Regions from separate parts of the Stomatobaculum sp. genome, predicted to be linked through region 2. Evidence: riboswitches for the same ligand, from Rfam matches in the RefSeq annotation. Region 2 holds a riboswitch; the other holds the start of a gene.
The links. A riboswitch is a leader RNA that binds a small molecule or an ion and turns the genes downstream of it on or off. The one in region 2 is predicted to bind thiamine pyrophosphate.
Positions count from the first base shown of each region.

Region 1 (15,172 bases), on a different contig from region 2:
CGGCGCGGCGGTCCGTGCCGGAGACCAGGGTCCAGGGGGCTTCGGCGGTCGTGGTCTCGGCAAGCATGCGGTCAAAGGCGGCATAGTAGTCGTCGTAGTGCTTTACCTGCTTCCGGTCGGATTTCACGACGCGGAAGGCGGTCTCCGGGTTTTCTGCGAGTGCCTCGAGGCGGGCTTTCATCTCCCGCTTTGAGATGTGGATGAAAAATTTGAGAATCAGATAGCCGTTGTCCGTGAGTGTTTTTTCGAAGCGGCGGATGTCGGCGAGCCGGGTTTCCACGGTGTGCGCGGGGAGTTTGTCCGCAATCGCACGGACCGAGACCTCCTGATACCAGGAGCGGTCCATGATCGAGAATTTGCCCGCCTCCGGAATGGTGTGCCAGTGGCGGCAGAGGTAAGGATAGCGCTGTTCGAGTTCGGTCGGCGGCTGGGTGTTCACGACGGTGAACCAGCGCGGATCGAGATTTTTGATGAGCTGCCCGATCATCTGCCCCTTGCCGGCGGCGGACCAGCCCTCAAAAATCAGAATGACCGGGAGATTTGCGGCGCGGAGCGGTGCATCCAGCGCGGCGAGTCTCGCTTTCAGGGCGGGCATCACAGCCTGATAATCCTCTTTCGCAAGTTTCTGTTTCAAATTCACCTGTTCGAGCATTGCAAGTTCCTCCTTTACTACAGGCAGTGTAGCACAGATTCCGGCGCTGTCCATCGGCTTGCGCGTTTTTCGTAACTCCGTTACAATGTGGGGCATATCATAAGAGGGAGTATCCGGATGAAAGAAATCATATTTTCGCTTGCGCCGATGGAGGGCATCACGGGCTATGTCTATCGGAATGCGCTCGCCGCGTGCTACGGCGGCGTTGCGCGGTTTTATTCGCCGTTTATCTCGCCGGGACATGCGGGTGCCGGCATCACGAAGCGGGACCGGCGCGACATTTTGCCGGAGAACAATACAGGGTTACATCTGATTCCGCAGCTCTTAACGAACAATGCGGAGGATTTTCTCTTTGCCGCGGAAATCCTGAGAGACTACGGCTACAAGGAACTCAATCTGAACCTCGGCTGTCCCTCGGGCACGGTCACGGCGAAGAAGAAGGGCTCGGGCTTTCTTACGGAGCTCCCGGCGCTCAGGCATTTTTTTGAAGAGGTATTTCGCAACTTACCTGCGGATACGAAGCTCGGCGTGAAGACGCGGCTCGGCGTCAAGGACCCGGCGGAGTTTCCGGCGATTCTCGAAATTTATAACGACTTTCCGCTCTCCGAGCTCATAGTCCACCCGCGGATTCAGAAGGAGTTTTACCGGGGAACGGTTCACCTCGACATGTTTTCTCTGGCAGCGGAGGGGGCAAAGATGCCGCTCGGCTATAACGGCGATCTCATCGACGAGGCGGATATTGACCGCATACGGGAGCGCTTTCCGTCGGTCTCCCACATTATGCTCGGGAGAGGACTTCTCCGGGATCCGATGCTCGCCGCGCGCTATCTGAGACGCCTGCGCGGTGAAGAAATGCCGCGCGAAGAGGAAGAGAAGCGGCAGCGCCGTGCTTTTCATGCGGCGCTCCTCGACGGCTACGGAAAGAGTTTCCTCTATGAAAATGCGACGCTCTGCCGCATGAAGGAGGTCTGGGACTATTTGGGACTTGCCTTTCCGGAACACGAGAGAGCGGTGCGGGAACTCAAAAAGAGTAAGACTCTCAGCGAATACGAAGTTCGGGCGGAGCAGCTGCTCACACTCTGAGCGGGAAAGAGCGGAAATGCCGAATTCAAAAAGACTGTATTTCGATAAGACTAAAAATCGAAACGATGAAACTCGAAAAGACGCGATCGAAACGGCATAAATTCGGATAACAAAGCAGATACAAAAAATCCGCAGACAGTCGACTGTCTGCGGATTTTTTTGTCTTCCGTTGGCTTTGCATACGGATGCAGGCCCGAAAGGCAGCGGTCTTTGCGCGTTACAGCAGGGTGATGTTGTGGGCCGCGCAGGTCTCGATCATCTCCTCTGGCCATATGCTGGCCTGCACTTCGCCGATGTGCGCTCTGCCGAGTAAAAGCATGCAGAGACGGCTCTGGCCTATGCCGCCGCCGATGGTATAGGGCAGTTCGCCGTTTAAGAGCGCCTTATGGTAGGGGAGGGCGCGGCGGTTCTCGCAGTGCGTGAGCTTTAACTGTGCGTCAAGGCTCTCCGGCGAGACGCGGATACCCATGCTGGATAGCTCGAGCGCACACTGCAGAGGCTCAAACCAGAAGAGAATGTCGCCGTTTAAGTTCCAGTCGTCATAGTCCGGCGCGCGGAGGTCGTGGGGCTCGCCGTTAGAGAGCGCGCCGCCGATGCGCTCCACAAAGACAGCGCCGCACTCACGCGCAATCGCAGTTTCGCGCTCCTTCGGGGTGAGCGTCGGGTAGCGCTTCAGAAGCTCTTCTGCGTCGATGAAGGTGATTTCCCGCGGGAGGCGGTAGCAGGCATCCGGGTACTTGTACCAGACCTCATGCTGCATGTGCTTGATAATCGTGAAGATGCGCTGCACGGTGTCCTCGAGCACTTCGATACTTCTGTCCTCTTTGCGAATCACGCGCTCCCAGTCCCACTGGTCCACATAGCAGGAGTGGAGGTTGTCCGGCTCTTCATCGCGGCGGATGGCGTTCATGTTTGTGTAGAGGCCCTCGCCCGGCTTGAAGCCGTAGCGCTTTAAGGCAAGGCGCTTCCACTTGGCGAGCGACTGCACCACTTCGATGTTCTCGCCCGGTAAAGAGAGCAGGTCAAAATTGACCGGGCGCTCCACGCCGTTTAGATTGTCGTTTAAGCCGCTTTTTTCGGTCACGAAGAGCGGTGCGGAGACGCGCTCCAGGTTCATCTGTTGACCGAACTCTTTCTGGAACAGGTCGCGGATAAATTTGATTGCCTCCTGGGTCTCACGGACCGAGAGCACGGGATCGTAGTGCTCCGGAATGACGAGTGCCATACCTTGCCTCCAATCTGAGAGAAACAACAACATGAAAAAATTTCGTATCAGCATAGCACTTTGCACTGCGGTGTGCAAGGTTTTTTGTTGTCATAGCTTCTCAAAAGACGCTTCGAATGTTAAAATAGAGTATAAAATTTTTATGAAGACGGAGGGTCGGCAAGGGCAGAGAGATGGAACGGAAACAAAAGAAGATACTGGGTGGCGCCGCGGCAGCACTTTGCGTCTGTTATCTGGCCGGGGCCGCTTTTTTTGCGGGTCATACTTACCCGAATTCGACAGTGGACGGAAAGGATGCCTCGCTGATTTCCTATACGAGAGCGCAGGAACTGATTACGGCGGCGGCGACCGAGGGCTCGCTCGGCATACGCGTCAAGGATCTGAGCTATTCTCTGCACCGGAAGGATGTGCTCGGGGTCGAGAGCCGGGACAACTGGAAGGCAGCGCTGAAAGACGGCTCCTCGTTCGCGTGGCCGGTCGCAATTTTTCAGCGGCATGAGCTTCTGAGCAAAAGAACCGTCGACGTGCACCGCGATGCGGTCGAGAAACTCCTCGAGGAGCAGGGGCTCTTTGAGGTCTCGATTCCGGCGCAGGATGCCAAACTCTCCGACTATACGGCGGATGCCGGCTATTCCGTTTTGCCGGCGGAGACCGGCTGGAGCGCGAGCAAAGAGGACATTCTGAATGCCGTGGTCGAGGCGCTGCAGAGCGATCAGAGCGAGCTTGACCTCACCGACACCTTTGCGGTGCAGCCCGCGGTGACCGCGGACAATGCCACCCTGGCCGACAAGGCAGCCGCGCGAAACGCGCTGGTCAATCACGACTTCACCTTTTTCATCGGGCAGGCAACGGTACAGCTGGACAGCGAGACGCTGAACAGCTGGCTCCGCGAGACTCGGGACGGCACGACAGGTCTTGACTATGCGGCGCTCGAAGACTATGTGAACGGACTGCAGGGACAGTTTGAGCCGCAGCTTGCGGCGCTTTCCGCGGAACACGGCGGCGAGAACTATGTCGTGGACAGCGAGCGCATGATGCAAATTCTCTGCGCAAAGCTCGGCATCAACCGCCCGGTGCGGGAGAGCGAGGCGCAGAAGGCAGCGCGGCTCGCGGCCAATGCAAAGAAGCTGAAAGCCGCAAAGCGCGCGGCGCGGCGCGAAAAGGACAAGGCAAAGGCCGAGCAGCTCTTAAAGGAGGCCGAGGCGCAGCAGACCCAGGCGCCGGAGTACATCGCGACGCTGAAATCCGAGGAAGACAGAGCGGCGGATGCCGCGAGTCCGGTGCTGACGGCCTCTCTCCGGGACGGCATTTTCATCGAGAATCCGGATCCGGATCCGGCGCCCGCCCAGGCCGCGGCGGGGGCGGAGGCGACGGCTGCGGAGAGCCAAACTGCCGCAGGGACGGTTCAAACCGAGAGTGTCAACGGCGATACGATTGCGGTCGGCGCGGCGCCGGTCGAGACCGAGACGGTCGAGAGCCTCACTGCCGAGGGCAACAGCGGCGAAGCGAGCGAGAGCGGCAGCGCGGTGAAGGAGACGCCGAAGTCTCTGAACGGCGAGATTGTGATGGCGAAGGACGATCTCTTTGTCCCGGTGCTCGCGGCCGATCCCGAGTTCCAGCTGGGACACGGCTTGAACTATATCGACATCAGCATCGAGAAACAGCGCGTGATTCTCTTTGAGAACGGCAGAAAGGTGATGGAGAGCGCCTGCGTGACCGGCCTTCCGACCCGGGAGAGAGCCACGCACTACGGTAACTTCCGCATCGCTTACAAGCAGCGGAATCGGATTCTTCGCGGGTCCCAGAATCTCTACGCGGCGTTTGTGAGCTACTGGATGCCGTTTGACGGCGGCATCGGGCTTCACGATGCGAGCTGGCGCGGCAAGTTCGGCGGCAACATCTACCAGTCGAACGGCAGCCACGGCTGCATTAACCTCCCGTCGGCCTTCGCAAAACAGCTTTACGAGCGAATCACGGTCGGCATGCCGGTCTATGTGCACTGAGACTGACTTGACAGCCTGCGTGCGGGTGACTAGAATCAAAACAGAAAACGAGACGGGGTGCTGTGTGCAGCTGAGACCGGAGGACCGGAACCCGAAAACCTGATTTGGGTAATGCCAACGTAGGAATCTCATGAAAGGACAGAGATGCCATCGGGCAGTTCTGTCCTTTTTTGTATGGACAGCTTGAGGAGAAACAATGACAGCATTGGAATTTTCGGAAGTGAGTTTTCGCTATGCCGGGAGCGGCCCTTTGTTACTGGACAGGCTCTCGTTTCAGGTGGAAGCGGGGGAATTTGTCTCGATTCTCGGGCCGAGCGGCGCGGGCAAGAGCAGCCTGTTTCGCCTGATGAACGGGCTTCTCTTGCCCGAGTCCGGCAGCATCCTGGCGGAGGGCGTGCCGATTGCGGAGAAGAAGCGCTACTGCGGGTACATGCCGCAGCAGGACCTTTTGTTTCCGTGGCGGACTGTTGCGGACAATGTCGGGCTGCCGCTGGAACTCGGCGAGAAGCCGCTCGACCGGGAGACCCGGCGGGCGAAGGCAGAGGCTGTACTGGAAGTGGTGGGGCTTCAAGGCTGGGCGGATAAGAGTCCGCTCTCGCTCTCCGGCGGCATGCGGCAGCGGGCGGCGTTCGCGCGGACCTTGCTGACCGGCGCAAAGCTTCTTCTCTTAGATGAGCCCTTTTCGGCGCTCGACTATATGACCCGGCTCTCGATGCGAAAGTGGCTCCTCGACAGGTGGCGGCAGGAGAAGCGGACCATTCTGTTTGTGACGCACGATGTTGAGGAAGCTATCTTTCTCTCGGAGCGCATTCTGGTCATCACATCGCGGCCGGTGCGGTCGCTTAGAGAATTTCGCGTGCCGCTTTCTTACCCGCGCAGCGAGGAGAGTCTCGGACAGACGGCGGCGCTCGACTTAAAGCGGGAGCTGATACAGCTTCTCGCGCGGGAGATAACGGTATGAACAGAGAGACGATGCGGCGGCAGCTGCCCTCCCTTTTGCTGACGGCTCTGTTTCTACTCGCCTGGGAACTGTTTGCGCGGCACATGAACGCGGCCTATATTTTGCCGTCGCCGACACAGATCTTGCGCCGCATCTATGAGCTCCGGAAGCCGCTCCTTCTGGTGCATCTTCCGGCGACCATGGCAGTCGTCGCCGTTTCGCTGCTGCTCTCGCTGCTGCTCGGGATTTTTCTCGCGATTCTCATGGACCAGAGCAAAACGGCGGAGCGGGCGCTCTACCCGCTCCTCGTCGCCTCGCAGACCATCCCGACCACGGCGCTCGCGCCGCTCTTCGTGCTCTGGCTCGGCTACGGCATCTGGAGCAAGGTGCTCGCGGCCGTGCTCATGACGTTTTTCCCGATTGCGGTCACGCTCTCGGACGGCTTTCGCGCGATTCCGCCGGAGATGACGGAGCTCATGCAGACCCTCGGTGCGACGCGGTGGCAGCTCTTTTGGAAGTTAAAGCTCCCGGCTGTACTGCCTTCCTTTTTCACGGCAGTTCGTATGGCAATCCCGCTCTCGGTCATCGGCGCAGCCATCGGCGAGTGGCTCGGCGCCCAGGCGGGCCTCGGCTATTTCTCCCGCCGTATGATGACACAGCTCGACGGCGCGGGCGTATTTGCGCCGATTGTGCTCTTAAGTGTCGCGGCGATGCTGCTCACGGCACTTGCGCGGCAGATAGAGACGAGAGCGCTCAGGTTTCGGAATCATCAGGATAGCGATCCAGAAGAGACAAGGAGGAGAGATTCATGAAGAAACGGTTTGGCGGACAGATCTGGCGGCGCGTAGCGGCTATCGTGACGGGACTTGCGCTTTTGACGGCGCTCACAGCTTGCGGTGGCAAGACCGAAAAACAGGCAAAGGGACAGGAGAAAGCGGAGGATGTGAACATTGTCCTGGACTGGTATCCAAACGCCGTGCATGCCTTCTTATATGAGGCAATCGAGAAGGGTTACTTTGCCGAAGAAGGGCTCAATGTCCATGTGCAGTTCCCGTCGAACGAGAACGATGCCATTTCGCTTGTTTCGGCGGGCAAGGCAGAGTTCGGACTTTATTATCAGCAGGACATTATCCAGATGGTCGCGGACCAGGGCGTCAAGGTGAAGTCGCTCGGCGCAGTTTGCCAGAGCCCGCTGAACATTGTCCTTTCGCTGAAGGACAAAAATATTCTGAGTCCGAAGGATCTCGAGGGCAAGACGGTCGGCTATGCGGGGACGCCGCTCTCCGAGGCCATGATTTCGGTGCTCATGCGGAATGTCGGCGCGGACACGAGTAACCTCACCTTAAAGAATGTGGGCTTTGATCTCATGAGCTCCATGACCACAGGGCAGGTGGATGCGACCATAGGCTGTCTCGTGAACCACGAGGTGCCGCAGCTCGAGGAAGAGGGATTTTCGCTCAACTACTTCTCGCCGACCGAGTACGGCGTCCCGAATTACTATGAACTCTGCCTGATTACGAATGACAGCGTTTTACAGGATAAGCCGGAGCTCGCGGAGAAATTTGTGCGCGCGGCAAAGAAGGGGTTTGCGGATTTCAAGGCAGACCCGGATGCGGCCGTGAAACTGCTGCTCGAAAAGCAGAATGCCGAGAATTTCCCGCTCAGTGAGAATGTTGAGAAAAAGAGCGCAGCAGTGCTGTTGCCGAAGATGGAGAGCGACAGTGCGCCCTTCCTCTCGCAAACAGAGAGCTGCTGGCAGGAGAACATCGACTGGATGAAGCAGGAGGGCCTCATTCAGAGAACGCCGGAACTGAAGGAACTGCTCGCGGCGGGGAGCGGGAACTGAGAGAACAAGGCATCCGAAGGTAAGTTGAGCTGAAAAGCTGTCCGGAATCAAAGAGGATACGAAACAAAAGAAGAGGCAGTCCCGATCGGAGCTGCCTCTTCTTTTGTGTTTGTTTGAGACTAGGCAAGGTCCGAAGACATGGCGCAGGGAAGAAAGGCAGCTTTCTGTGTATTACATATAGTTCATCCAATAAATCGGCGCTATCAGCACTTGAAAATGGATATAATGTTGGTGAGCTACCTACTTTACAATCTTAAATAAAAAAATGTGCACAAACAAAAAAACTGAGTATAATAAAAGAGCAGCGGCAGGGTGTCGCTGTCAACCGATAAAGGAGGAGACAAATGGCAAAGAAACTGCTTGAGACTGTGCCGAATTACAGCGAAGGACGTGACATGGAGAAGGTGGCAAAAATTGCCGCGTGCTTCAAGAACAGAAAGAATGTCCGGCTTCTGGATTGCCAGACTGATGTGAACCACAATCGCTGCGTGATTACCGCAGTCGGCGAGCCGGAAGCGCTCCGCGACGCAGTCATCGACTCGTTTGAAGTCGCTGTGCAGTTGATTGATATGACCAAGCACGAGGGACAGCATCCGCGCATGGGCGCTGTCGACGTCGTTCCTTTTATCCCCTGCCGCAATACGACCGTCGCAGAGGCGGATGCGATCGCAAAGGAAGTCGGAAAAGCAGTCGGCGAGAAGTTCGGCATTCCGGTCTTCCTGTATGAGGATTCCGCAACCGCACCGCACAGAGCAAACCTCGCAAAGATTCGTAAGGGTCAGTTCGAGGGCATGGCGGAGAAGCTTCAGGACAAGGAACTCTGGACCCCGGACTTCGGACCGGATCACATTCATCCGACCGCAGGTGTCGTTGCCATCGGCGCGAGAATGCCGCTCATTGCGTACAATGTGAACCTCGATACGGACAATATGGAAATCGCAAACCACATTGCGGATGCGGTCAAGAATATCCGCGGCGGCTACCACTTCATCAAGGCCATCGGCGTCGAGCTGAAGGATCACTATTCCGGCAAAGCTACGGTCGCACAGGTTTCGATGAACCTCGTGAACTACGAGAAGACGGCCATCTACCGCGCGTTTGAGGCAGTCAAGATGGAGGCGCGTCGCTACGGTGTCAATGTCCTCGAGAGTGAGATTGTCGGTGTCGTGCCGATGCAGTCCCTGATTGACTGCGCAGAGTACTACCTGCAGGCTTGCATGTTCGGACCGATGAAGTTCGACGCGAAGAAGCAGATCATGGAGAACTGGCTCCTTGAGGATGAGGAGGAAGAGGCATGAGCGAAAAGCTGAAAGATATGAGTATCGCCGCGTTTGTGGATCTCACGGCTTCCGATGCACCGGCGCCGGGCGGCGGTTCGGCGCTCTCTCCGCAGCGCTTACGGGCATGGTAGCGGGTCTCACCGTCGGCAAGAAGAAGTATGTTGAGGTTGAGGCAGAGATGCGCGAGGTCGCAGCGGCGGCCGAGGCACTGAAGAAAGAGCTGGTTGAGGAGATTGACCGCGACTCCGAGTCCTTCAACGAGTTCATGGCGGCAATGGCGCTGCCGAAGAACACGGACGAAGAGAAGGCTGCGCGAAAGGCCGCAATGCAGAACGGCTTAAAGTCTGCCGCAAAGGTTCCCTGCCATGTCGCGGAAACCGCGGCGCGCATTTTCCCGCTCGCAAAGACGGTGGTGGAGCGCGGCAATACCAATGCCGTGACCGATGGCCTCGTCGCGGCGATGGCGGCGAGAACCGCTGTGATCGGTGCGGGCCTCAATGTGAAGATTAATCTCGCCTCAATTGAGGATGAGGACTTTGTCGCCGAGTACAGCGCGCGCGTTGCGGCGCTTGAGGAGCAGGCGATTGCGGCGGAGCGCGAGATTTTTGCGCTCTCCGAACTGACAAGAGAGATTTAAGACTGCGCATACGAAAGGAGCGGAGTTGTGAGCATACAGATCCTGAATTCCACCCTCCAAATCGAGGCGGATGCCATTACGACCTTGGCGCTCGCGGCGCTCTTACTGCTTTTGGGAGCGGCGGTGAAAAACCGCGTCCGGATCTTAAACCACTATTGCATTCCCGCACCGGTGGTGGGCGGTTTCCTCTTTATGTTTCTGACGTTCCTCGGCCATGTGACGGGGAGCTTCCAGGTGAGTTTTGACACGTATTTTCAGAGTCCGTTCATGCTGGCCTTCTTCACGACAGTCGGACTCTCGGCGAGTTTTTCGCTCTTAAAGCGCGGCGGCGTCATGCTGATTATCTATTGGCTGATCTCAGGTGTCATCTCGGTCATTCAGAACGTAATCGGCATTGCGGTCGGAACGGCCATCGGACTGCCCGCGCCCTATGCGCTGTTATCCAGTGCCATTTCGATGATAGGCGGCCACGGCGCGGCGGCGTCTTACGGCGCACAGTTCACCGAGATGGGTTACGACCAGGCGATGCTGGTCGGCGCGGCGGCGGCAACCTTTGGCCTCATTACGGCGGTCATGATAGGCGGACCGCTTGGAAGTCAGCTGATTGTCCGGCATAAGCTGACGCCCGATGCGGCGGACAGCTTTCAGGGCAGTGATGTCTTTGAGGTCAACAAGAGCAGCGGCGAGGCGCGGAGCACCCGCGTCATCATGGAAAATGTCACGGTGCTCTTAGTCTGTATGGCGGTCGGCGCGAAGATTTCCGCGCTGATTGGCGCAGCCATCGGTATGTCGTTTCCAACTTATGTCGGCGCGATGTTTGTCGCGGTGCTTGTGCGCAACCTGAACGAGAAGGTCCGGTTTTTCAGCTTTGATTATGCGCTGGTGGACGGCATCGGCGAAGTGATGCTGTCGCTCTATCTCTCGATGGCGCTCATGAGCTTAAAGCTCTGGGAGCTCGCGGGACTGATTGGCGGCGTGCTGCTCGTGGTCTGCTGCCAGGTCATTTTCATGATTTTTGCGGCTTACTTCATTGTGTTCCGCCTGCTCGGCAGCAATTACGATGCAGCCGTGATGTGCGCGGGACTCTGCGGACACGGACTCGGCGCCACACCTTCGGCGATTGTCAACATGACAGCTGTCACCGAGAAGTACGGCATGTCGCACCGCGCGTTTATGATTGTGCCGATTGTCGGCGCTTTCCTGGTAGACATCATCTACCAGCCGCAGACCATTGCATTTATACGCTTTTTTGTCCAGAACATTGCAGCAAAATAAACGGAACCCGCAGGGTAGGATGAAAGGAGAATGCATATGAAAACAGATATTGAGATTGCGCAGGAGGCGCAGGTAGCCAGAATCGAAGATATTGCCCGCGCCGATGGCATCGATGAAAAATATCTGGAGCAGTACGGCAAGGACAAGGCAAAGGTGAGCTATCAGCTCTTAAAGGACACCGAGGGTAAGCCGGACGGCAAGCTCGTGCTGGTCACGGCCATCACCCCGACGCCCGCGGGCGAGGGCAAGACGACGACTTCCGTCGGTCTCGCGGACGGATTAAAGCGTCTCGGCAAGAGCGTTGCGGTCGCACTCCGCGAGCCTTCGCTCGGTCCGGTTTTCGGCGTGAAGGGCGGCGCTGCCGGCGGCGGCTACGCGCAGGTCGTGCCGATGGAGGAGATTAACCTCCACTTTACCGGCGACTTCCACGCAATCGGGGCAGCCAACAACCTCCTTGCGGCGCTAATTGACAACCATATCTTCCAGGGCAACGCGCTGCGCATCGACGACAAGCGTATCACCTGGAAGCGCGCGGTCGATATGAACGACCGTCAGCTCCGCAACATCATCGATGGTCTCGGCAAGAGAACCGACGGCCGTGTCCGCGAGGACGGCTTCGAGATCACGGTCGCGAGTGAGATTATGGCGGTCTTCTGCCTCGCGAAAGACTTAAAGGATCTGAAGGAGAGACTGGCGCGCATGATTATCGGCTACAACATGGACAATGAGCCGGTGACTGCGGGCGACCTTCACGCGGAGGGTGCGCTCACAGCGCTCTTAAAAGACGCGTTGAAGCCGAATCTCGTGCAGACCCTGGAGCACACGCCGGCCTTTATTCACGGCGGACCGTTTGCGAATATTGCTCACGGTTGCAACTCCGTACTCGCGACCAGACTGGCACTTCGGCTGAACGACTATGCGGTCACCGAGGCGGGCTTCGGCGCGGATCTCGGCGCAGAGAAGTTTATTGACATCAAGTGCCGCATGACGGGTCTGCGCCCGGACTGCGCGGTCGTGGTTGCAACCGTGCGCGCGCTGAAGCACCACGGCGGCGTCGACAAGGCAGAACTCAACACGCCGAATGTCGAGGCGCTTAAAAAGGGCCTCCCGAATCTCCTGCAGCATGTCGAGAACATGACGAAGGTCTTCGGCCTTCCGACCGTGGTCGCAATCAACCGCTTCCCGTTTGACTCTGAGGAGGAGCTTGCCTGCATCGCAGACGAGTGCAAGAAGCTCGGCGTCAATGTCGTGCTCTCCGAGGTCTGGGCGAAGGGCGGCGAAGGCGGCGAGGCACTGGCACGCGAGGTCGTGCGTCTCTGCGAGGACAAGGCAGAGAACCACTTCCGCTTTGCCTACGAGGACGGCGACAGCCTGGAGGAGAAGCTCAACAAGATTGTGCGCGAAGTGTACCGCGGCGACGGCGTGGTGCTCACGGCCGAGGCGAAAAAGCAGGCAAAGCGCCTCGAGGAACTCGGCTTCGGGCACTATCCGGTCTGCATGGCGAAGACACAGTTCAGCTTCTCGGACAACAAGAATCTGACCGGTGCGCCGCGCGGCTTCAAGATTACGGTCCGCGAGGTCAAGGTCTCGGCGGGCGCGGGCTTCATTGTCGTGAAGACCGGCGACATCATGACCATGCCGGGTCTCCCGAAGGTGCCGGCGGCAGAGCACATCGATGTCGACGAGAACGGAAAGATCACAGGACTCTTCTGACGCGGAAGAAGCTTTCAAGTAAGACACGAACGGGCGGCGGATCGGCATTACAACCGGTCTGCCGCCTGTTGGTGTCTCTTTACAAAACGAATGTTCTGTGCTATCCTTCCTGCAAGGGGGCGGCTATGAAGAGGAGCGGAACATACAGCACAAAGTCAAGACAGGAAATCATGAAATATCTGGAGACCTCGGCGGGCAGAACCGTGAGCGCTTCGGATATTCTGGATCATCTGCAGAGCATTGGCCTGAATGTGAGTCCGACGACGGTATACCGCAATCTGGACCGCCTGTATGAGGAAAAGAAGATTCTCAAATATGTCGCGGAGAAGGGTGAGAAGGCTGTCTATCAGCTCGAAGTCGAGGGGCGGCACTGTGCGGACCACCTGCACTTAAAGTGTCTCGGCTGCGGTAAAATCATACACATGGATTGCGACTTCATGGATGAGGTCAGAGAGCATTTGATGCGCGGTCACGGCTTTTCATTGCAATGCGAGGGCACGGTGCTCTACGGCTATTGCGAGGCGTGCCGGAAGAAAAAAGAAGGTTTACAATCCTCTTGACTTCCGGTATACTGATTTGTACGCAGGCGTGGTTCAATGGTAGAACACAAGCTTCCCAAGCTTGGGACGCGGGTTCGATTCCCGTCGCTTGCTGCATGGGACCGAAGGGAGACTTCGGTCTCTTTTTTTCGCCGTTTCCGCGGCGCTAAGGAGGAGAGATGGCAAAGACACAGTACAATGCGGACAGCATCACCGTGCTGGAAGGTCTCGAAGCGGTCAGAAAGCGTCCGGGTATGTACATCGGTGGCGTCGGGCAGAAGGCGCTGAACCACCTGATTTACGAGATTATGGATAATGCAATCGATGAACACCTCGCGGGCTACTGCAGCGAGATTCACATTGTCCTCGAGAAGGACGGTTCTTGTACCGTGCGGGACAACGGCCGCGGCATTCCGGTCGAGATGCATCGGAAGGGTGTCTCAGCGGAGCGTGTCGTCATGACGACCCTGCATGCGGGCGGCAAGTTCGATAACAGCGCGTACAAGACGAGCGGAGGTCTGCACGGCGTGGGCTCCTCAGTCGTGAACGCGCTCTCCAAAAAGATGCGGGTGCGCATCAGCCGCGGCGGCGTGGTCTACGAGGACAGTTATTCGCGGGGAGAGCCGACCACGGCGCTGAAAAACGGTCTCCTGCCGATTGTCGGAAAGCAGGCGGAGAGCGGCACGGAAATCAACTTCCTGCCGGACCCGGAGATTTTTGAGAAGACACACTTTCGCGCGGACTGGTTAAAGTCGAGGCTACACGAGACGGCCTACTTAAATCCCGGCATCACCATCTATTACGAAAACAAGCTCCCCGGCGAGGCGGAACAGGAAGTGTTTCGCGAGCCCGAGGGGCTCATTGCCTATGTCCGCGCGCTGAACGAGGGGCAGACAGCCGTCCATGAGCCGATTTACATCAAGGGGCGCTTTGAGGACATTGAGCTCGAGTGCGCAATCCAGTTTGTGGATGCCTTTGAAGAGAAGCTGCTCGGCTTCTGCAACAGCATCTACACGGCCGAGGGCGGCACACATCTGCAGGGCTTTAAGACGCGCTTCACGCAGCTCATCAACACCTACGCGCGCGAGCTCGGCTTTTTAAAGGAGAAGGATGCGAACTTCACCGGCGCGGACACGCGAAACGGCATGACAGCGATTGTCGCAATCAAGCACCCGGATCCGATTTTCGAGGGACAGACCAAGACCAAGCTTGCGAGTGCGGATGCGACGAAGGCGGTCTCCACGATTGCGGGCGATGAGCTCACGCGCTACTTTGACCGCGACCTGGAGACGGTTCGTGCGATTATCGCCTGCGCCGAAAAGTCGGCAAAGATACGGCGAGCCGAGGAGAAGGCGAGAACCAATCTGCTCGCAAAGCCGCGTTTTTCCTTCGACTCGAACGGAAAGCTTGCGAACTGTGAGTCCCGGGATCCCGCGAAGTGTGAGATTTTCATTGTTGAGGGAGATTCCGCAGGCGGCTCGGCGAAGACCGCGCGAAACCGCATGTATCAGGCGATACTCCCGATTCGCGGTAAGATTCTGAATGTCGAAAAGGCTTCGATTGACAAGGTGCTTGCGAACGCGGAGATCAAGACCATGATTAACAGCTTTGGCTGCGGCTTCTCCGAGGGCTACGGCAACGACTTTGACATCACGAAGCTGCGCTACGACAAAATTATTCTGATGACGGATGCCGATGTCGACGGCAGCCACATCGACACCCTGCTCTTAACCTTCCTCTACCGCTTCATGCCGGAACTCATCTACGATGGGCATGTATACATTGCAATGCCGCCGCTCTATAAGGCGGTTCCGACGCGCGGCAAGGACAAGGACGGCGTCTACATTTACGATGACAAGGCGCTCGAAAAATTCAAGGCAAAGCATAAAGAGGGGAGCTTCACCCTGCAGCGCTACAAGGGGCTCGGCGAGATGAACCCGGAGCAGCTCTGGGAGACCACGCTGAACCCGGAACAGCGC
Region 1 is NZ_DBHIHF010000004.1:104,561-119,732, forward strand. It holds gene pap (polyphosphate:AMP phosphotransferase) at 1-652, opposite strand, end outside; gene ACO4XG_RS02305 (tRNA dihydrouridine synthase) at 770-1,735, shown strand; gene asnA (aspartate--ammonia ligase) at 1,953-2,960, opposite strand; gene ACO4XG_RS02315 (L,D-transpeptidase) at 3,134-4,963, shown strand; TPP riboswitch at 5,007-5,106, shown strand; gene ACO4XG_RS02320 (ABC transporter ATP-binding protein) at 5,160-5,924, shown strand; gene ACO4XG_RS02325 (ABC transporter permease) at 5,921-6,715, shown strand; gene ACO4XG_RS02330 (ABC transporter substrate-binding protein) at 6,712-7,749, shown strand; gene ftcD (glutamate formimidoyltransferase) at 8,094-9,047, shown strand; gene ACO4XG_RS02340 (cyclodeaminase/cyclohydrolase family protein) at 9,154-9,666, shown strand; gene gltS (sodium/glutamate symporter) at 9,694-10,941, shown strand; gene ACO4XG_RS02350 (formate--tetrahydrofolate ligase) at 10,972-12,654, shown strand; gene ACO4XG_RS02355 (Fur family transcriptional regulator) at 12,780-13,214, shown strand; tRNA gene ACO4XG_RS02360 (tRNA-Gly) at 13,237-13,307, shown strand; gene ACO4XG_RS02365 (DNA gyrase/topoisomerase IV subunit B) at 13,373-15,172, shown strand, end outside.
Region 1: another riboswitch for thiamine pyrophosphate. It lies ahead of ACO4XG_RS02320 (ABC transporter ATP-binding protein); the one in region 2 lies ahead of thiW (energy coupling factor transporter S component ThiW).

Region 2 (15,172 bases):
CCCGCTTTAAGGCAATCAGTTCCGGAAACTGCTCGAGGAAAGGCAAAATCTTCTGAAAGCCGAGCAGCTTCACATCGATTCCGTTTCCCTTGAGCGCTTCCCCGATTCCGGCTAAGTTGACCCACCCCGCTTCATCCGACGCAGCACTCTGAACCGCCGCGCAAACCTTCGGGCCGAGCGTCGCTTTCTCTTCCGCAGAGAGTTCCGGTTGCAATGCTTCTTCGCTTCCCGAAGCTGCCTTCGTTGTCCGGGTGCCCGCAGGCGGCACGGACGGTTCAGTGACCGCGCCCGCGTGTACCGCATCCGCACGCACCGCATGCTGTACAGGCGTATGTCCTACGCCCTCCGACGAAAGCGCGGACGCCGCACCTCGAAGCTTCGCATAGACGACCCAGGCCTTGCCGCTCGGTGTGGGCTCCCGCTTTACTGCAAGCAGTTCCGGGAACTGCTCAAGAAACGAGAAAATCTTCTGAAACCCGAACTGCTTGGCATCCACCCCGTTTTCTTTGAGCAGGGCACCGAGACTCGCGAGGTTCACCCAGCCCCCTTCATTGGGAATCGCACTTCGAAAAGCAGCTTGAATCTTCGGTGCAAGTGCTGCCTTCGCCTCCGCGGAAAGTTCCGGCTGTGCAGGTTCTTCCGGCAAGACCGGCCGTAGCGGCTGTTCGGAAGCTTCCGCTTTCTGCCCCGCTGTCGCTTCTAAAGTCTCAAAGTCCTTCAGCTGCACATAGGATTTTGCGGGAAGACCACCGCCCGCAGGTGCTCCGTCCACCAGATTTAAAACTGCCCGGAATTCATTCAAAAAATCCCGAAGGCTCGCAAAACCGAAGTCCGCATAGCGAAGCCCCTCTGCCGCAAAGAGTGGTTCGAGCGTCACAATGTCCACCATATTGTAGGCCGAAGCCTGCCGCTCCCGAATGATCTTCCGGATTTGCGGCTCCCATCTTCTTTTTTCTTCCGGATGCATACTGCGTTTCCACCTTCCTAGCTATAAAGTAGTGCGCTCTGCGGTGCGTTTCGCCTCTTTCAAATCTCAATTCCCCGCACCAAGACCTGCTTCTTTTCATAAAATATTCATAAGTTACCATACTTCCACAGCTGTTTCCCGTCAAGTTGCAAATGCGAAAAGAGCCCGAACTCATGGGAGTTCGAGCTCTTTCGCTCATACAGCGATGACCAAACGTCGTACCAAGATAGCGACTCAAAAGAATATACCCTTTCACATCGGTGCGGTAACAGAAAAGCTGCTTCACCCCACCACCAGCTTGTTGTTCTTTCGCAGGTACTTGGCTGGGATGGGTGCATCCGGGCGCCGGGTGATGTTCATCGGCTTGCTGCCCTCGTGCTTCACATAATTCGCGGTTCCGAGGTAGGTATAGGCCGCTGCCGTGTTATAGCCGTTTCACCATCATATACTCATTCACAAACGATCCATCCCTCATGCGTATGGCATCCAGCTTTACCCCTGTAATCCGAAATCCCATTTTCTCATACAAGCCCCTTGCTCTCTTGTTACCCTCTATAAAGTCAAGTTCAATCTGACGGACATCGCCACGCTCTCCGGCTACTTGAAACATCTCTTCAAACATCCTTGTTCCGATTCCGAGATTCCAGAACTCTTGCAGAAGGGCAATCGCAACGGAAGCCCTATGACGATCTTTTTCCCCGGTACGAAAAGAAATCTGACAGCTTCCTGCAATCCTGCCGTCTACAGCGCAGATGATCATCAGTCCGTTCTTATTATCACAGTTCGCCCGAAGAAAGGCTTTTTCCTGATCAAGCGTAAACCCCGCAAATTCCTCCGGAAACTTCATCAGGAAATCTGTCTCACCCGATGCCTTTATGATAAATTGAAGCATATTTTCCGCATCATCCGCTGAAGGACTCCGAAGAAAAACATTGCGTCCATCTTTCAGTTTGAACTCTTTTTCCTTAAAAACCACCTTAAATTTCCCCCCTTTTATCGTTCCTCTATCCATGAAAAGAACTTATCCAAGCCCTTATTCTCTTCTCCGGTTTCCATACCTCCAAGGCTGTTTTTCGTCAAGTTGCAAATGCGAAAAGACCCGAACCCATGGGGTTTCGAGCCCTCGCTTTCACAAATCACGGTGCAAACGACTCACAAAAATACCGCCTCAAAAGAAGATCTCCTTCCCGACAGTGCGGCAACAGAAAAGCTGCTTTACCCCACCACCAGCTTGTTGGTCTTTCGCAGATACTTTGCGGGAATCGGGCAATCTAGCCTCCATGTAATGTTCATCGGCTTGCTGCCCTCGTGCTTCACGTAGTTCGCGGTTCCAAGGTAGGTATAGGCCGCAGCCGTATTGCTGATGCGATCCGACTTGAATTCGCGGACAAAGAGCAGAATACGGCTGCCGCGCTCCTTGTGATGGATGTAACGCTGACCGGTCGAGGACTGCTCCCCCGTGGTGCTCTGACTCTGCCAGTGGAACAGTGTCTCATTGATCGAATAGTCGTTGTACATGGTGGTCGGCGAATAGTCCTTGTCGGACTTATTGAGGGTCACAAAGAAGACATCCAGCTTTTGCTCCGGAAGCCACTTGACACCCTCGCGGACAGTTGCGGGCTTTAAGAAGTCCATCGCTGCCAGAATCTGATCCCTGCTGTAGCTGCAATGTAAGTCAAGCGGGCAGTCAAAGCCGAGATCTACCTGCTCATCGATAAAATCAATGCGGTCATACTGGTAGCGAAGGAGTTCCTGCAATTCCTGAACCATAAGCGGACTTCCCGCAAGCGCTGTGAGCTTTTCTGCCAACGCTTCCCGGCTTTCCTCATCGAAGGCCTTGCCCCAAATGGTCATATAAAACATGCGAAACATCCGCCGTTCGAGCGCAGAGAATTCCTCGATTGGGAGTGTCGACAAGTTTTCGAGGAGTTTCAAGATGAACTGAATCCACCGTCTGGAATCCACGACCGCGAACTTCGCCATCGCCTTGGTCAAAACTTCCTCCAAGGGCTCCGTGAATTCATCCAGCACACCTGCCCGCGCAGACAGGCGCGAGAAGGTAGCAAACTTATAAAGGCTTCGCGGATCCAAATGGTAGTACCGGAGGAAATTTGCAAGGTTTAGTGCCAAACCGCTGTCCTCTTCAAATGAGGCAATCCGCGTCACCAGTCCCGCTGTATTTCCATAAGACGCTCTTATATTCTCAAGGATATACTTCGCTGCCTGCCGCTCCAGTTGGATATAGCAGCCCTTCGGCGCTGATACAAAGCCATTTCTGATTTCCCGCGCCACACTCTGCCCGCTGTTCGAGAGCAGAGAGGCAAACTTATCCTCGAAATTATACTTTTTATTTGCCTGTCCGATGAAGTCGAGAACCGTCAGGCACTCTTTTCCCTCTGCGAGTCGGAGACCTCGTCCCAGCTGCTGTAAAAAGATAGTCAACGACTCCGTTGGCCGTAGGAACATGACCGTGTTGATTTCGGGAATATCGACACCCTCGTTGTAGATATCAACGACAAATAAGAAGCGAAGCTTGCCGGAAACCAGTGCGCTTCCAGCGCTGCGGCGCTCTTCCTTCGGCGACTTTCCCGTCAATGCCAAGGAAGGAATGCCGTGTTCATTGAAGAAGCGACTCATAAATTCCGCGTGTTCCACCGTCACGCAGAAACCGATCCCCTTTACATCGTTAACATCTGTCACATAGTTCAGCATGGAGGACAGAATTAAGTTGGCGCGCTGCTTTGCCACATAACCGCTCATGCTGTAGATATTTGAGAGTGCGGTCTTATCATAGCCGCCCGCAGCCCACTTTAAATCGTCCAGGTCCACACTATCTGTCACGCCAAAGTACTGGAAGGGGCAGAGGAGCTTGCGGTCAATGGCCTCCGGAAGCCGTATCTCTGCGGCAATGCGATTGCTCAGATAGGCGAGAATATTTTTCCCGTCCATGCGCTCCGGAGTCGCCGTGAGTCCGAGCAAGATTTTCGGCTGGTAGTATGCGAGTAAACTCTGATAACTCTTCGCCGCTGCATGGTGAAACTCATCCACTACGATGTAATCGTAAAAGTCTTCCGAAGTCTTCTCTGTAAATGCCTGACTGCTGAAGGTCTGAATGGAGAGAAAGAGGTGGTCAATTCGATCGGGCTTATGATTTCCGACAAACAACTCACCGAAGTTCGCATCCTTCAATACCGCGCGGAAGGTATAAAGGCTCTGCTTTAAAATCTCCTCTCGATGTGCGACAAACAAAAGACGACAGGGTTGCCCGGGATTCTGCTTCCGAAAACGGCGGTAATCAAGAGCTGAAATAACGGTTTTACCCGTACCCGCTCGTGTCAACCCTGTGATACAATTTTTTCAAAAAGGTTTTCTCCATTCCTCAAAATGCCATATTTATGGTTTGCTGTGCACTATTTTTCCCAGTCCGCCCATCACTTGGCGTCTTGGAATATGCAGTCTGATAGCGCCCATCTCCATAATATGTCACCTTATAATGTTTTCCCTCCTCGGTAATCTCAAAACCCAAATCCTTTAGTGCCTGTCTAGTTCTTGCTGACATACCATCATAATTTTTAAGAATCCGTTTGGCTTCCTCTGCTTTGGCGGCACTTAGTTTTTGGTAATTGTTGTTCTTTATAATGTCCCTCACAATATCTGCTCTTCTTGACTTTGGTTGGATTCCCTTAGCAGCTTCCGTAAGCGTTGCCAGCAGAAGATCCTTTACCTCACCTGGGTAAAATTCAAATTCATCTCCCATGAACAGAACAGGTATATTATCTCTGGAATCAAGTTTTGCTTTGAGTCCCTGGTTTTCAAATTGAAGGACTTCATTCGCACGAGTTAATTCCCCTACTTGATCTTGTAGCTTTTGCATATCTGCATCAAAACCTTCTAAAATCACATTTGCTTCAGTGCGTGCATCCTCAAAGGCTTGTTTTCGGATTCGACGCTCTTCTTCATCCAGAGTGTCAAGAATTTTTGCTGCTTCTTCCTCTGCTGCTTTTTGTGCAGCTTCTGCCGCAAGTCTTTCCCCTCTCTGGCTAATTAGCCTGTCCCTGAGCAAAGCATTATTTACTCCCTGCCATGTAAATAGAGTGTCTACCATTTGTGCATTACTATATTGAATTACAGACCTGACAACTCTTTCCAGCAGAAAGCTATCATATCCGACGGAACTTCTATAAAGATATCTTCGATGACTACTTCCGCGTGAAGGGAAATAAATGCCTATAGCACCATAGTATTCATTATTACCTCTACACTGCTCTTTAATGGTATGATTAAGCCAATTCCCTTCTTCAACCATCACATGAGCAACACCCTTTAGCCTGCTTGCAAGATAAGAAACATTGACCGGATCCTCATCATTATATGTTTTGGAAACATACACAACCGGAAGATTAAACTTGGTTTTTCTATTTATAACATCAATCAGCACTCCTACATTTTTCGCATTTATTATAGTTGCTGATCTTTGTACGGACAGTTGATGATCATCTTGCAGATAGCCTCGTTCAATCAAAAGAGTGATGAAATGCGGAGTTGAAAACTTTGGATCCGCATCCAAAGCCTCCGCAGTATAACTTCGATCAAGTCTTACTGACATCTTCATCGAATTGAAGTTCATGACATAATCAGTGTCCCAGATTGCCCCGTCATCTTCCTTCTTTTCATAGCGTACAGCAATAATATTCTGGTTTCGATATTCTTCTATGTCAAGCCACAATCCATCTTCCCCATATCGAATATTACGCTCCCCGTTCCATTGGATTCCCGGAATAATATTATTGGTGTGAGGACTGCCTTGATTCCACTCGATAACCAAGCGGATAAAATCGTCTTTGGTCATTGTTGCTTTGATATTAAGAATCGTTGAGAATAACAGCATTTTTACAACACCTCTTTTTGTAGTGGTACAGTGAATTTGTAACACCTCTGCTTGATAGATTATAATGTCAGCAGAGGAGAAAAGCACATGACTCGAATATCAGATGAAACCAAACGAAAAGTTGTTCGTGCGCACATTCAGGATGGACGCACGATTGCCAGCCTTGTGGCTGAGTACGGCATATCCAGAGCCACTGCTTCCAACTGGATACGCTCGTATCGCGAAGAATGCCAAAACAATGATGATGAGAATTCTCAGTTGGAGATGATGAAAGAACTTCGTCGTCTCCTGCGTGAAAAAGCCGAATTGGAAAAGGAGAACAGCTTCTTAAAAAAAGCAGCGGCATTCTTCGCGAAGGAAATCGATTAGTGGCATATCGTTTCCTTGATAAGTATAAGCAGGAGTTCGGCTTAAGATGGCTTTTGAAGAAGTTGCACTTTCATCCAAACGCCTATTACAACTACCTCAGAAATTCGAAAGCGAGGCATCACGCGCAGAAACCTCATTGTTGTCAACGGATTCAAGCACTTTATCATGATTCTCATGGTGTCATGGGGCACCGTAAAATGAAGGCGTTTCTGTAAAGAGAAGGAATCTCATTGAGCAAAACAACAGTCCACAAGTACATGAATCGTGAATTACAACTACACTCCATTTGTCGCCGAAAGAGACCCGCATACCATCGGAGATTAGCTCATAAAATTTTCCCGAATCTATTAAAGCGGAATTTTTCTCCTGAGTGGCCGAATCGTGTGTGGTGTACCGACTTCACATATATGACACTGACAAATGGAACTATGCGCTATAATTGTTCCATCATTGATTTATACGACAGAAGTGTTGTTGCCAGTGAAAACAGCCCTTTTATCACGAGTTCCCTGGCCGTGCGTACGCTTGAAAAAGCGTTGTCGAGTACAAAGGCAATCCCACAAAACCTGATTTTACACTCGGATCAAGAAAGTCAGTTTACTTCCGCAGAGTTTGTACAACACTGCCGGAAGCGCGGGATTTCTCAAAGCATGAGCCGTACGGGATGTCCGTATGACAATGCGCCGATGGAACGCTATTACAATACCTTAAAGACCGAGTTGATTTATCAGCATAATTTTGAAACTGCAGCAGAACTGGATTATGCCGTTTCAGAGTTTGCTTACGATTGGTACAATCAGGTACGCCCACACTCGTATAACGGATATCTGACTCCGTTTGAAAAGAGATCGGAGTGTAACATTAAGCAGTGGTGTTACAAAAAAGGTTGACCACTACAGTCCCAATACATAACAAGTTTTAGTCTTATTATATCACTTGCTACGATTAATTCCATTCTCTTTGGTAATTTTCTATCCTATTTTCTATGTGCTACGTGATTTCACTTATGCGAAAAACCTATCCGTGCATATGGGCAAAAGATTTCACTTCCTTCCGCTTCTACTTGCCTTCCTCTGATATCTGCCTCTGTGTAAAAACCTTTACCCGAAGATACATGAAATATCTCAGTCGTAAATCGAATGATAAAACAGATTCGAAATCTGTCGATTCGAATCTGTTGCATTGTGATACCGCTTTATTCTCCCACCTTCTTGAATAACCGCGCGCTCCAGAACTGCATCCCCAGTTCATCCAAGTAAAAATGTAAAATCGCCTTGCTGTTCTTACTCGCAGTACTGAGCACAATAAATTCCGCTTCCTTCTTTATTTTCTCTTCCGCGAAGCGAAACAGCGCTTCGCCGATTCCCTGCGAGCGCTTTTCCGGAACAACGTACAATTCTTCTACTTCGAAATACTGTGTTCCCTCCGGCATGATGGATTTCATGTTCTTCGCACTCTCTACCTTGCCGAGCAGATACGCTTCGATGCCGTCCTCATCTTCCGCGAGGAAAATCCGTTTTCCCGCGATGTCCGCTTCCGTATTCGGATAATAGCCGTAGCAGTTCTGTTCCGCCGCCCACAGCGCGGAGAGCTGTAGCAGTTTTTCAAGAATCTCCGGGGATTGCTCTGCCTCATATTGTTTCATAATTGGCCTCTTTGACAACGGTCACGCGTTGGTCAGGCTATAAAAATGCGCGAGCGGCCCCGAGCCTTTGCCGAGGTCAAGCCCTGCCTTCAGTGCGCCGGTGAGATAGGCCTTGGCACGCTCCACGGACTCTGCCAGTGAAAAGCCCTTCGCTAAATTTGCGGCAATCGCACTCGACAGGGTGCAGCCGGTGCCGTGGGTATTCTCGGTCCGGATGCGTTCTCCGCGAAACCACTGTACATTTCCCTGTTGGTAGAGAAGGTCGTTTGCCTCATTGACTTGGTGTCCGCCTTTTAATAGCACGGCACAGTCATACCGATTTCCGATGCTCTCTGCGGCCCGCAGCATATCTTCCTCGGTATGAATGGTCAAACCGGAAAGCAGCTCTGCCTCGGGAATGTTGGGGGTCACCAGCAAGGCGAGCGGAAACAGCTCTTCCGTCAACGCCTGCACGGCGTCTGTTTTCAATAACGGCGCGCCGGAGGTCGCAACCATCACGGGGTCCAGAACCACATTGACTGCCCCGTACTGTCGCAATTTTTTCGCAATCACATGAATCAATTCGCCGGAGGCCACCATGCCGATTTTGACCGCATCGGGCGTGATGTCCTCAAAGATTGCATCCAGTTGCTGGCCCAGAAACGCTGTACTCACCTCCTGAATCGCGCGGACACCGGTTGTATTCTGTGCCGTCAGCGCCGTGATTGCACTCATCGCATAGACGCCCTGCATGGTCATGGTCTTAAGATCTGCCTGAATTCCCGCGCCGCCGCTGCAATCGCTCCCGGCGATGCTGAGTGCTGTGTGTTCCTTCATGTCATATCCTCCTTCCGCTCGTTTCTTATCCATCCATTCACTTTTCACTCTCTGCCATCTTCTGCGACAAGGCATAGAGCAGGCGGCACTCTGCCGCGATATCTGCCGCGGAGAAAATCGCACTGACCAGGGCAACGCCGTCGACACCGGTGCCTGCGAGTTCAAGCAGATTCGACTTGTTGATCCCGCCGATTGCGACCACCGGAATCGAAACTGCGTCACAGATTGCGCGGAGTGTCTCTTTTGTCACCAAACTTGCATCCGTCTTGGTGGATGTCGCAAACATGGCGCCGACGCCGAGATAGTCCGCGCCTCCCTCTGCCGCTGTGCGTGCTTCTTCGACGGTATGCACCGAGACGCCTATCATCATCTCTTGTCCGACCAGGCGGCGCACAGCGGCGACATCCATATCGTCCTGTCCCACATGTACGCCGTCGGCGTGGCAGCGAAGGGCAAGTGCGACATTGTCATTGATGAAAAAAGGCACTCGATACCGCTTGCAGAGCGAAAAGATTTCCTCGGCTTCCTGAAGAAACCGCTCCTCATCCAGCTCCTTTTCGCGGAGTTGGACGCAGGTTACCCCGCCCTGAAGCGCTGCCGCCACCTGTTCCGCGAGGCTCTGTTTTCCGACCCAGGCTCTGTCCGTCACGGCGTAGAGCCGCATCATCTCCTCAGTACACTTCATAGCGCGCGCCTTTCTCCAATGTCTCCGGTGTCATGTTGTAAATCGCATCAATAATGCCGTTCCGGTAAGTTGCATTGCCGTCGGTCTCGCGGCGTCTGTCATAGGCAAGCTCTCCGGCGTAGCCCATCGCAGCGACAGCCGCTGCCGCAGCTTCAAGCGCTTGCTCTCTGTTGACCGCGACAAAAGCCGCCGTCATCGCAGAGAGCTGGCATCCCGTTCCCGTGATCGAAGCCATCATCGGATGCCCGTTTCGGATGCAGTACGCCCGGCTGCTATCCGCCACAATATCAATCGCACCGGTAATGGCAATGACAGCGCCGGTTTTCGCCGCAAATGCCTTCGCGAAGGCGACCATCTCCGGCAGATTTTCGTCTGTCACTCTGTCGGCGACATCCGCATCCACGCCCTTTGTGGTGCCGCTGCCGAACGCTAGGGTTTTCATCTCGGAGATGTTGCCGCGAATCACCGTGAATTTTACTTCTTTCAGCAGCTGCTCTGCCGTCTCCGTTCGCAGCTTCGAGGCACCGGCACCGACCGGATCCAGCACAACCGGATGTCCCAGCGCATTTGCCCGCTTTCCCGCGAGCAGCATGGATGCTATGGTGCGCCGGTTCAAGGTGCCGATGTTGATGTTCAGACCCGCACAGAGCGCGGTGATTTCCTCGACCTCTTCTTCATCATCCGCCATAATCGGAGAAGCGCCGCAAGCAAGCAGCATATTGGCGCAGTCATTGACTGTCACATAATTCGTGATGTTATGCACGAGCGGGCAAGCATTTCTCACATTGGCAAACATAGTCTGAAACATATTTTTTCCTCCTCATCCATGAATCGCTTTCTGCATATGTCGCAGGAGTCCGGCTTTTTGCAGACTGTAAATCAGTATAGCGGCCAGAATCGCACCGCCAGCCGTAGAAATCAGAAACGAAATCACAAATACATAAAAGGCAAGCCCCGCAGCGCTCTTTCCCATCCAAACAATGGCAACCGGATAGGCGCAAAGACCGCCGAGCACCGCCGTGCCAAACACTTCTCCGAGCAGCGTTCTCGGGATACTCCCGGTCTTTGCATACACGATCCCGCAAAGCAGGGCGCCAAACATGCCGCCGGGAAATGCCAGGAGACTGCCGATTCCGAGCACATTGCAGATCAGAGCAGCCGCAAATGCCACAGCGAGACCATATCCGGGCCCCAGCAACACCGCGCAGAGAATATTCTCCGCATGCTACACCGGTGCGCATTTGCTCCCGAAAGCCGGAAACGAAAACAGACTTCCCAGTACCGCAACCGCACAGAACAGACCGGCCAAGGCCACTTACCGAAATTTGAACAAAAAACAGGAGGAAGCCACCGGCGGCATCCTCCTGTCAAAGTCACAGCGCGAAAGAGTTCCTACGGTGGCATTACCCACATCAGGTAAAAGGGTCGAAGGTCATCCTTCCTCTCAGCCTGTCACACAAGCTCCCCTCCTATTTCATTTTGTCTCAGTATACAACAAACCGTTGTACGGATACAAGTCATTCCGCACGCACCGGGATAACTTTCCGAAAGAGTAGCTGTCCGCCAATCCATGCAGTAATCGATAACCGCACTCTGTTCGGCTGATGGCACAGCTCCATTATTTTAAAACCGCCATAACACATATAACAATTGGGGTGCAAACGACACCTTCTGTCATCTAATCCAAGATACGAACGATGTTACATGTCTTACCTGTCGAGGGCATAGTATGACCGTTAATCAAAATATCCGGTCTCTTTCCCATTTCCCTGCAAGTATCGATCGAGATTTTCCGGATTAATTTCTTCAGCATTTAAACGATGGTAGGGAACACGATAGTACTGCTGATCCCGTCTCCTATACTCCTGCAATTGCTTTCTTTCTCCTTCACTGAGTGCCGCAGGATTCTTGTTTTCCAACTCGCTCCATTTGAGAGTATCAATAGACGAATCCTCTATGAGATGACCATGCTGATTTCCATTGAATTCAAAAATTTTGCTCCCGCTTAGCTCATCAGAGTCAAATGGTATAATCAACTGTTTTCTCGACGGAATATATAAAATGCCTTCCGCTACATTCTCCATTTCTTCCACTTGCAACTTGTCGGTATAATAAAATATTTTCAAGATACTTTCATTTTTTTCGGTCGGTGTTTGCATTTCGTAATGATTGCCTGCCAGAGCAAATGCTTCCAGCACCCCGTCTCCGTTGATATCTATCACACCGAACACTCCTTCGGGATATTTGGGATCTTTCCAACTTCCGTCGCGCAGTATCTGTCGGTAAGCCTCGACCGCTTTCTCATTCCGGCTCTTCTCGATCTTCTTTCCGCTCGTATCGACCTGGTTGCCGTCCGGTGTCGTCGTCGATACCAGCATCACGCCGTCCGCGCCCACATAGTAGGCGCCGTCGACCCACTGATTTGCCGCCATGCTGCCGTCGCTTAAAAAGTAGTAATACCGCCCGTCAAACTGCCGCCAGCCGTTTGCGATCACGCCGTTATCGTCTATGTAGTAGTACTTGCCGTCCAGCTGCATCCAGCCGGTCTTCATTCTACCGTCGTCCGCGAAGTAGTACCAGTTGTTGTCGATGAGGCGCCAACCGATCACAGGCTCGCCTGTGTCGTTGTTGTAATACCAGCTGCCGTCCTTGCCCTGATACCAGCTGTTCATATGGTATTTCTCCGGGTCCAGCTGAATCGTGAAGTTCAGCTCGGTCGGCTCACCCGCCTCGCCGTTCTGATTCATCGCATAGCACTTGATTCGGTAAGTTCCGTTTCGCCGGAAACTGAGCGGCTCCGCATAGCTCTGCGGGGCGCTGTCCGTGCTGTCCGGCGCCTCCGAAATCTCGTACCGAATCTCCTTGCCGCCCTTACTCTCGAGTTTCAGCTCCACCGGGTCCTGATACGTTCCCGATTCCTGCGACGCCGTGACCGTGGGGTTCAGTTCTTCCAGTTTCTCCTGAATCTTCGTGGCCTCGCCCGACTTCTCTGTCATCTTCCCGGCTGCTTTCTTCAGAACAGACACCGCATCCGTGTGCTGGTTGTTCTTCTCGTAAATATCTGCGAGCGCCAGATACGCCTCCGCTTTCTTCGGGCTTACATTCACTGCCTTCTCATAGAGAGAGACCGCCTCTGCCTCCTGTCCCGCCTGTACCGCCCGATTCGCTGCCTGTAGCGTCCGCGGATAGCGCGTGCTCTGATAGCCTGCAAACATCGCAATGCCGAGTACCAGTACGGCTGCAAATACCATGCCCGCGATTTGCTGCTTTTTCATAGCATTTCCCCCTTCACCGAAACACGGCTTTCTCAGTAGCTCAGATACTGCGCCAGCGCATAGCCGCGCTTGCCGTTATAAATCACCTCGTAAAAGCCGTTGTCTGCCGTCCTCACATAGCTGACCGAAGCGCCGAGCGGAATGTGCGCGAGATCCGCTCCCTTCGTGTCCGGCACGCTGCGAAGTGTAATATACTCTTTGCAGTTCACACAGAACATGGTCCGGTAGGTCGGACTTGGACTGGCGGTTGTCTCTACCGCGCCGACCGGCTTGTCCAGCCGCTCCGACTCGTCCGGCTGATAGTTGATGAGGTACGATGCGAGCGAATACCCTGTGGTCCCGTTGTAAATGACCTTGTAAAAACCGTTGTCCGCGGTCTCCAGCACGGTCACCGGCGCCGCAAACGGAATCTGCTTTACGGCGCGCGCCGCCGTGGTCGGCGATTCGCGCAGCGAGATCGACTGCGCGCAGTGCGAGACATACATGGTACGCGAGTAGTCCGCGGCTGCTGTGGCCGCCGCTGTCACTACCACCGGTGCAGCCGCCGCTGTCATGGGCGGTGCACCCTCTGTCGTGGGCGGTGCGCCCTCTGTCGCTGGCGTCGTTGCGGATGCCGCTGCCGCTGTCATAACCTCCGTCTCGGTCTCCGCAGCACTTGTTTCCGTCTCCCGGCGCGTTACCGTTTCCCGGGTCTCTGTCTGTAGTGCCGCCGCCTCAAAGCGCTTCTCCGGTTTCTGACTCGCAATCAATACGCCCGCCACAATTCCAACGGCCACAACGCCCGCCGCCGCGAGCGCCACGATATGCGTTCCGCCCTTTCCTTCTGCCATTTTGTTTGCTTCCTCCCTGTTATTTTGTTTCATTGATGCGGTGTACTTCGCCTTTTACAATCAGCTCCAAGGTCATCGGCACGACATCCTTATTCTCGCGCCAAATGCTTTCCATCTGCGCCGGATCCACCGGATTGCCGCCGTGACCCGCCTCAATCGTGAGACTCGGGATACCCATCTTCGAGATGGCCCAGTCCTTATATCCGGCTGTGTCGAGCGCCTGAAAATTGCCGTCCAGGCGGTAGCCGGTCAGTTCTGCGGTTCGCTTTGCGAGGGCCAGGGTCATGTCGCGAAGCGCCCCCTCCTGCCCGAAGTTCCAGTAAATCACTTCGCCCTGCGTGTGGTAACTGAGAGTCGCGTCAAATTTGACCCGCCGGGTCAGATCGGCGAGCGCCTTCGACTCAATCTCACACTCCGGCGCCGTTCCCTTATAGTGGTCCGCCGAGGCGTGACCGAGGTGATCGTTATAGGACTCCCAGAGCGCGTCAAAGTTCCGGTTCAGATCGACACCGTTCGCATTCGATTTCCACTGTTGCAAATAGCCCGTCGTGAGCTGCTTCCCGTCCTTTGCCGCGATGTTCCGGACCGTCTCCCGCACAGCCTCCGTGTGAATGCCGTCCATGCCGAGCTGACTTATGCTGATGCCGTCCGGATTTGCCATCGGAATAAAGTGAATCTCCGTGTCCGCGAGCAAATCTCTGACTAAGGCATCGCGGAAACTGTCGTTTTTCTGTTGTGCCGCAAGCAGTCCCACAGACTGCCGCATCACAAGTTGCACTGTGATATACTCCCGCGCGTGAATGCCACCGAAGACCAGTAGATGATGCTTTGCCTCCGGATTCCCGATGCGGAGGTCATAGAGCTGATTGCCGTCGACTGTCTTTCCGAGCACATCAACCCGCAGCGCGCTTCCTGCCTGCTTTTGCAACTGACTCAGATCCCGCTGAAATTCCCCGTAGGTATAGAGGCTGCTCTGAAAGCAGAGATATGTCTCCGCATCCAGCGCTTCCGTCGGTGCTTCACTTTTTTCCGCGGTTGATGCGGGCGCTACGACACTCTCGTTTACGGCGGAGGTCGTTTCTGCTGCGCTGCCGCCTGCCGCCGCAGTGCTTGCCGCGCCGCTCTCCGTCACAGTGGCCGCATGACTTGCAGCGAGTGTATTTTTCTTCACCTTGGCCGCCACCATCGTTTGTCCTACTGCTTTGACCTCCTGCGATTTTGCGCCGCACGCCACACTCGCCGTGATACAGCAAAGAAACAAGACCCCCACAAACCTCTTTTTCATGACGCATCCCCTTTTCTTATCTGCTTGTCTATGCCGCAATGATACTTGACCGTTTGGCGCAGCCCCTTTGCCGGCCTCTTCTCATCTTGTGGCCGAAAAATCCGCCTCTCGGAACTTTAACCCGTATCCTGCGCCGTTTTTCAGCCGGGCATAGAGATTAAAACCGGCCCTATGCCCAGAAACGAGGCATCAAACATCGCCTTCCGAAAACCGCGCTGTGAATCAGATTTTCTTTGATTACTGACGCTGAACTTCTCGGAATCGTCAGCCCAGGTCATAGGCAGCTGCCTTTTCTGCCGAGAGCCACCGGCTCTCCGGGTACAGAACCGCGCGGCACCTGCGGTGCGCGCTCGAGAGGGAGAGCACTTCTCGCGCGATATAATCGCCTGCCTCTGTGCGCTCTACCGCGATT
Region 2 is NZ_DBHIHF010000007.1:16,242-31,413, reverse strand. It holds gene ACO4XG_RS03530 (DUF3825 domain-containing protein) at 1-967, opposite strand, end outside; gene ACO4XG_RS03525 (GNAT family N-acetyltransferase) at 1,392-1,979, opposite strand; gene ACO4XG_RS03520 (DUF3427 domain-containing protein) at 2,183-4,306, opposite strand; gene ACO4XG_RS03515 (hypothetical protein) at 4,347-5,855, opposite strand; partial or broken gene ACO4XG_RS03510 (IS3 family transposase) at 5,943-7,114, shown strand; gene ACO4XG_RS03505 (GNAT family N-acetyltransferase) at 7,420-7,869, opposite strand; gene thiD (bifunctional hydroxymethylpyrimidine kinase/phosphomethylpyrimidine kinase) at 7,891-8,685, opposite strand; gene thiE (thiamine phosphate synthase) at 8,723-9,370, opposite strand; gene thiM (hydroxyethylthiazole kinase) at 9,357-10,178, opposite strand; gene thiW (energy coupling factor transporter S component ThiW) at 10,191-10,583, opposite strand; TPP riboswitch at 10,742-10,848, opposite strand; gene ACO4XG_RS03480 (tetratricopeptide repeat protein) at 11,107-12,645, opposite strand; gene ACO4XG_RS03475 (SH3 domain-containing protein) at 12,678-13,475, opposite strand; gene ACO4XG_RS03470 (M14 family zinc carboxypeptidase) at 13,495-14,760, opposite strand; gene ACO4XG_RS03465 (DUF3825 domain-containing protein) at 15,025-15,172, opposite strand, start outside.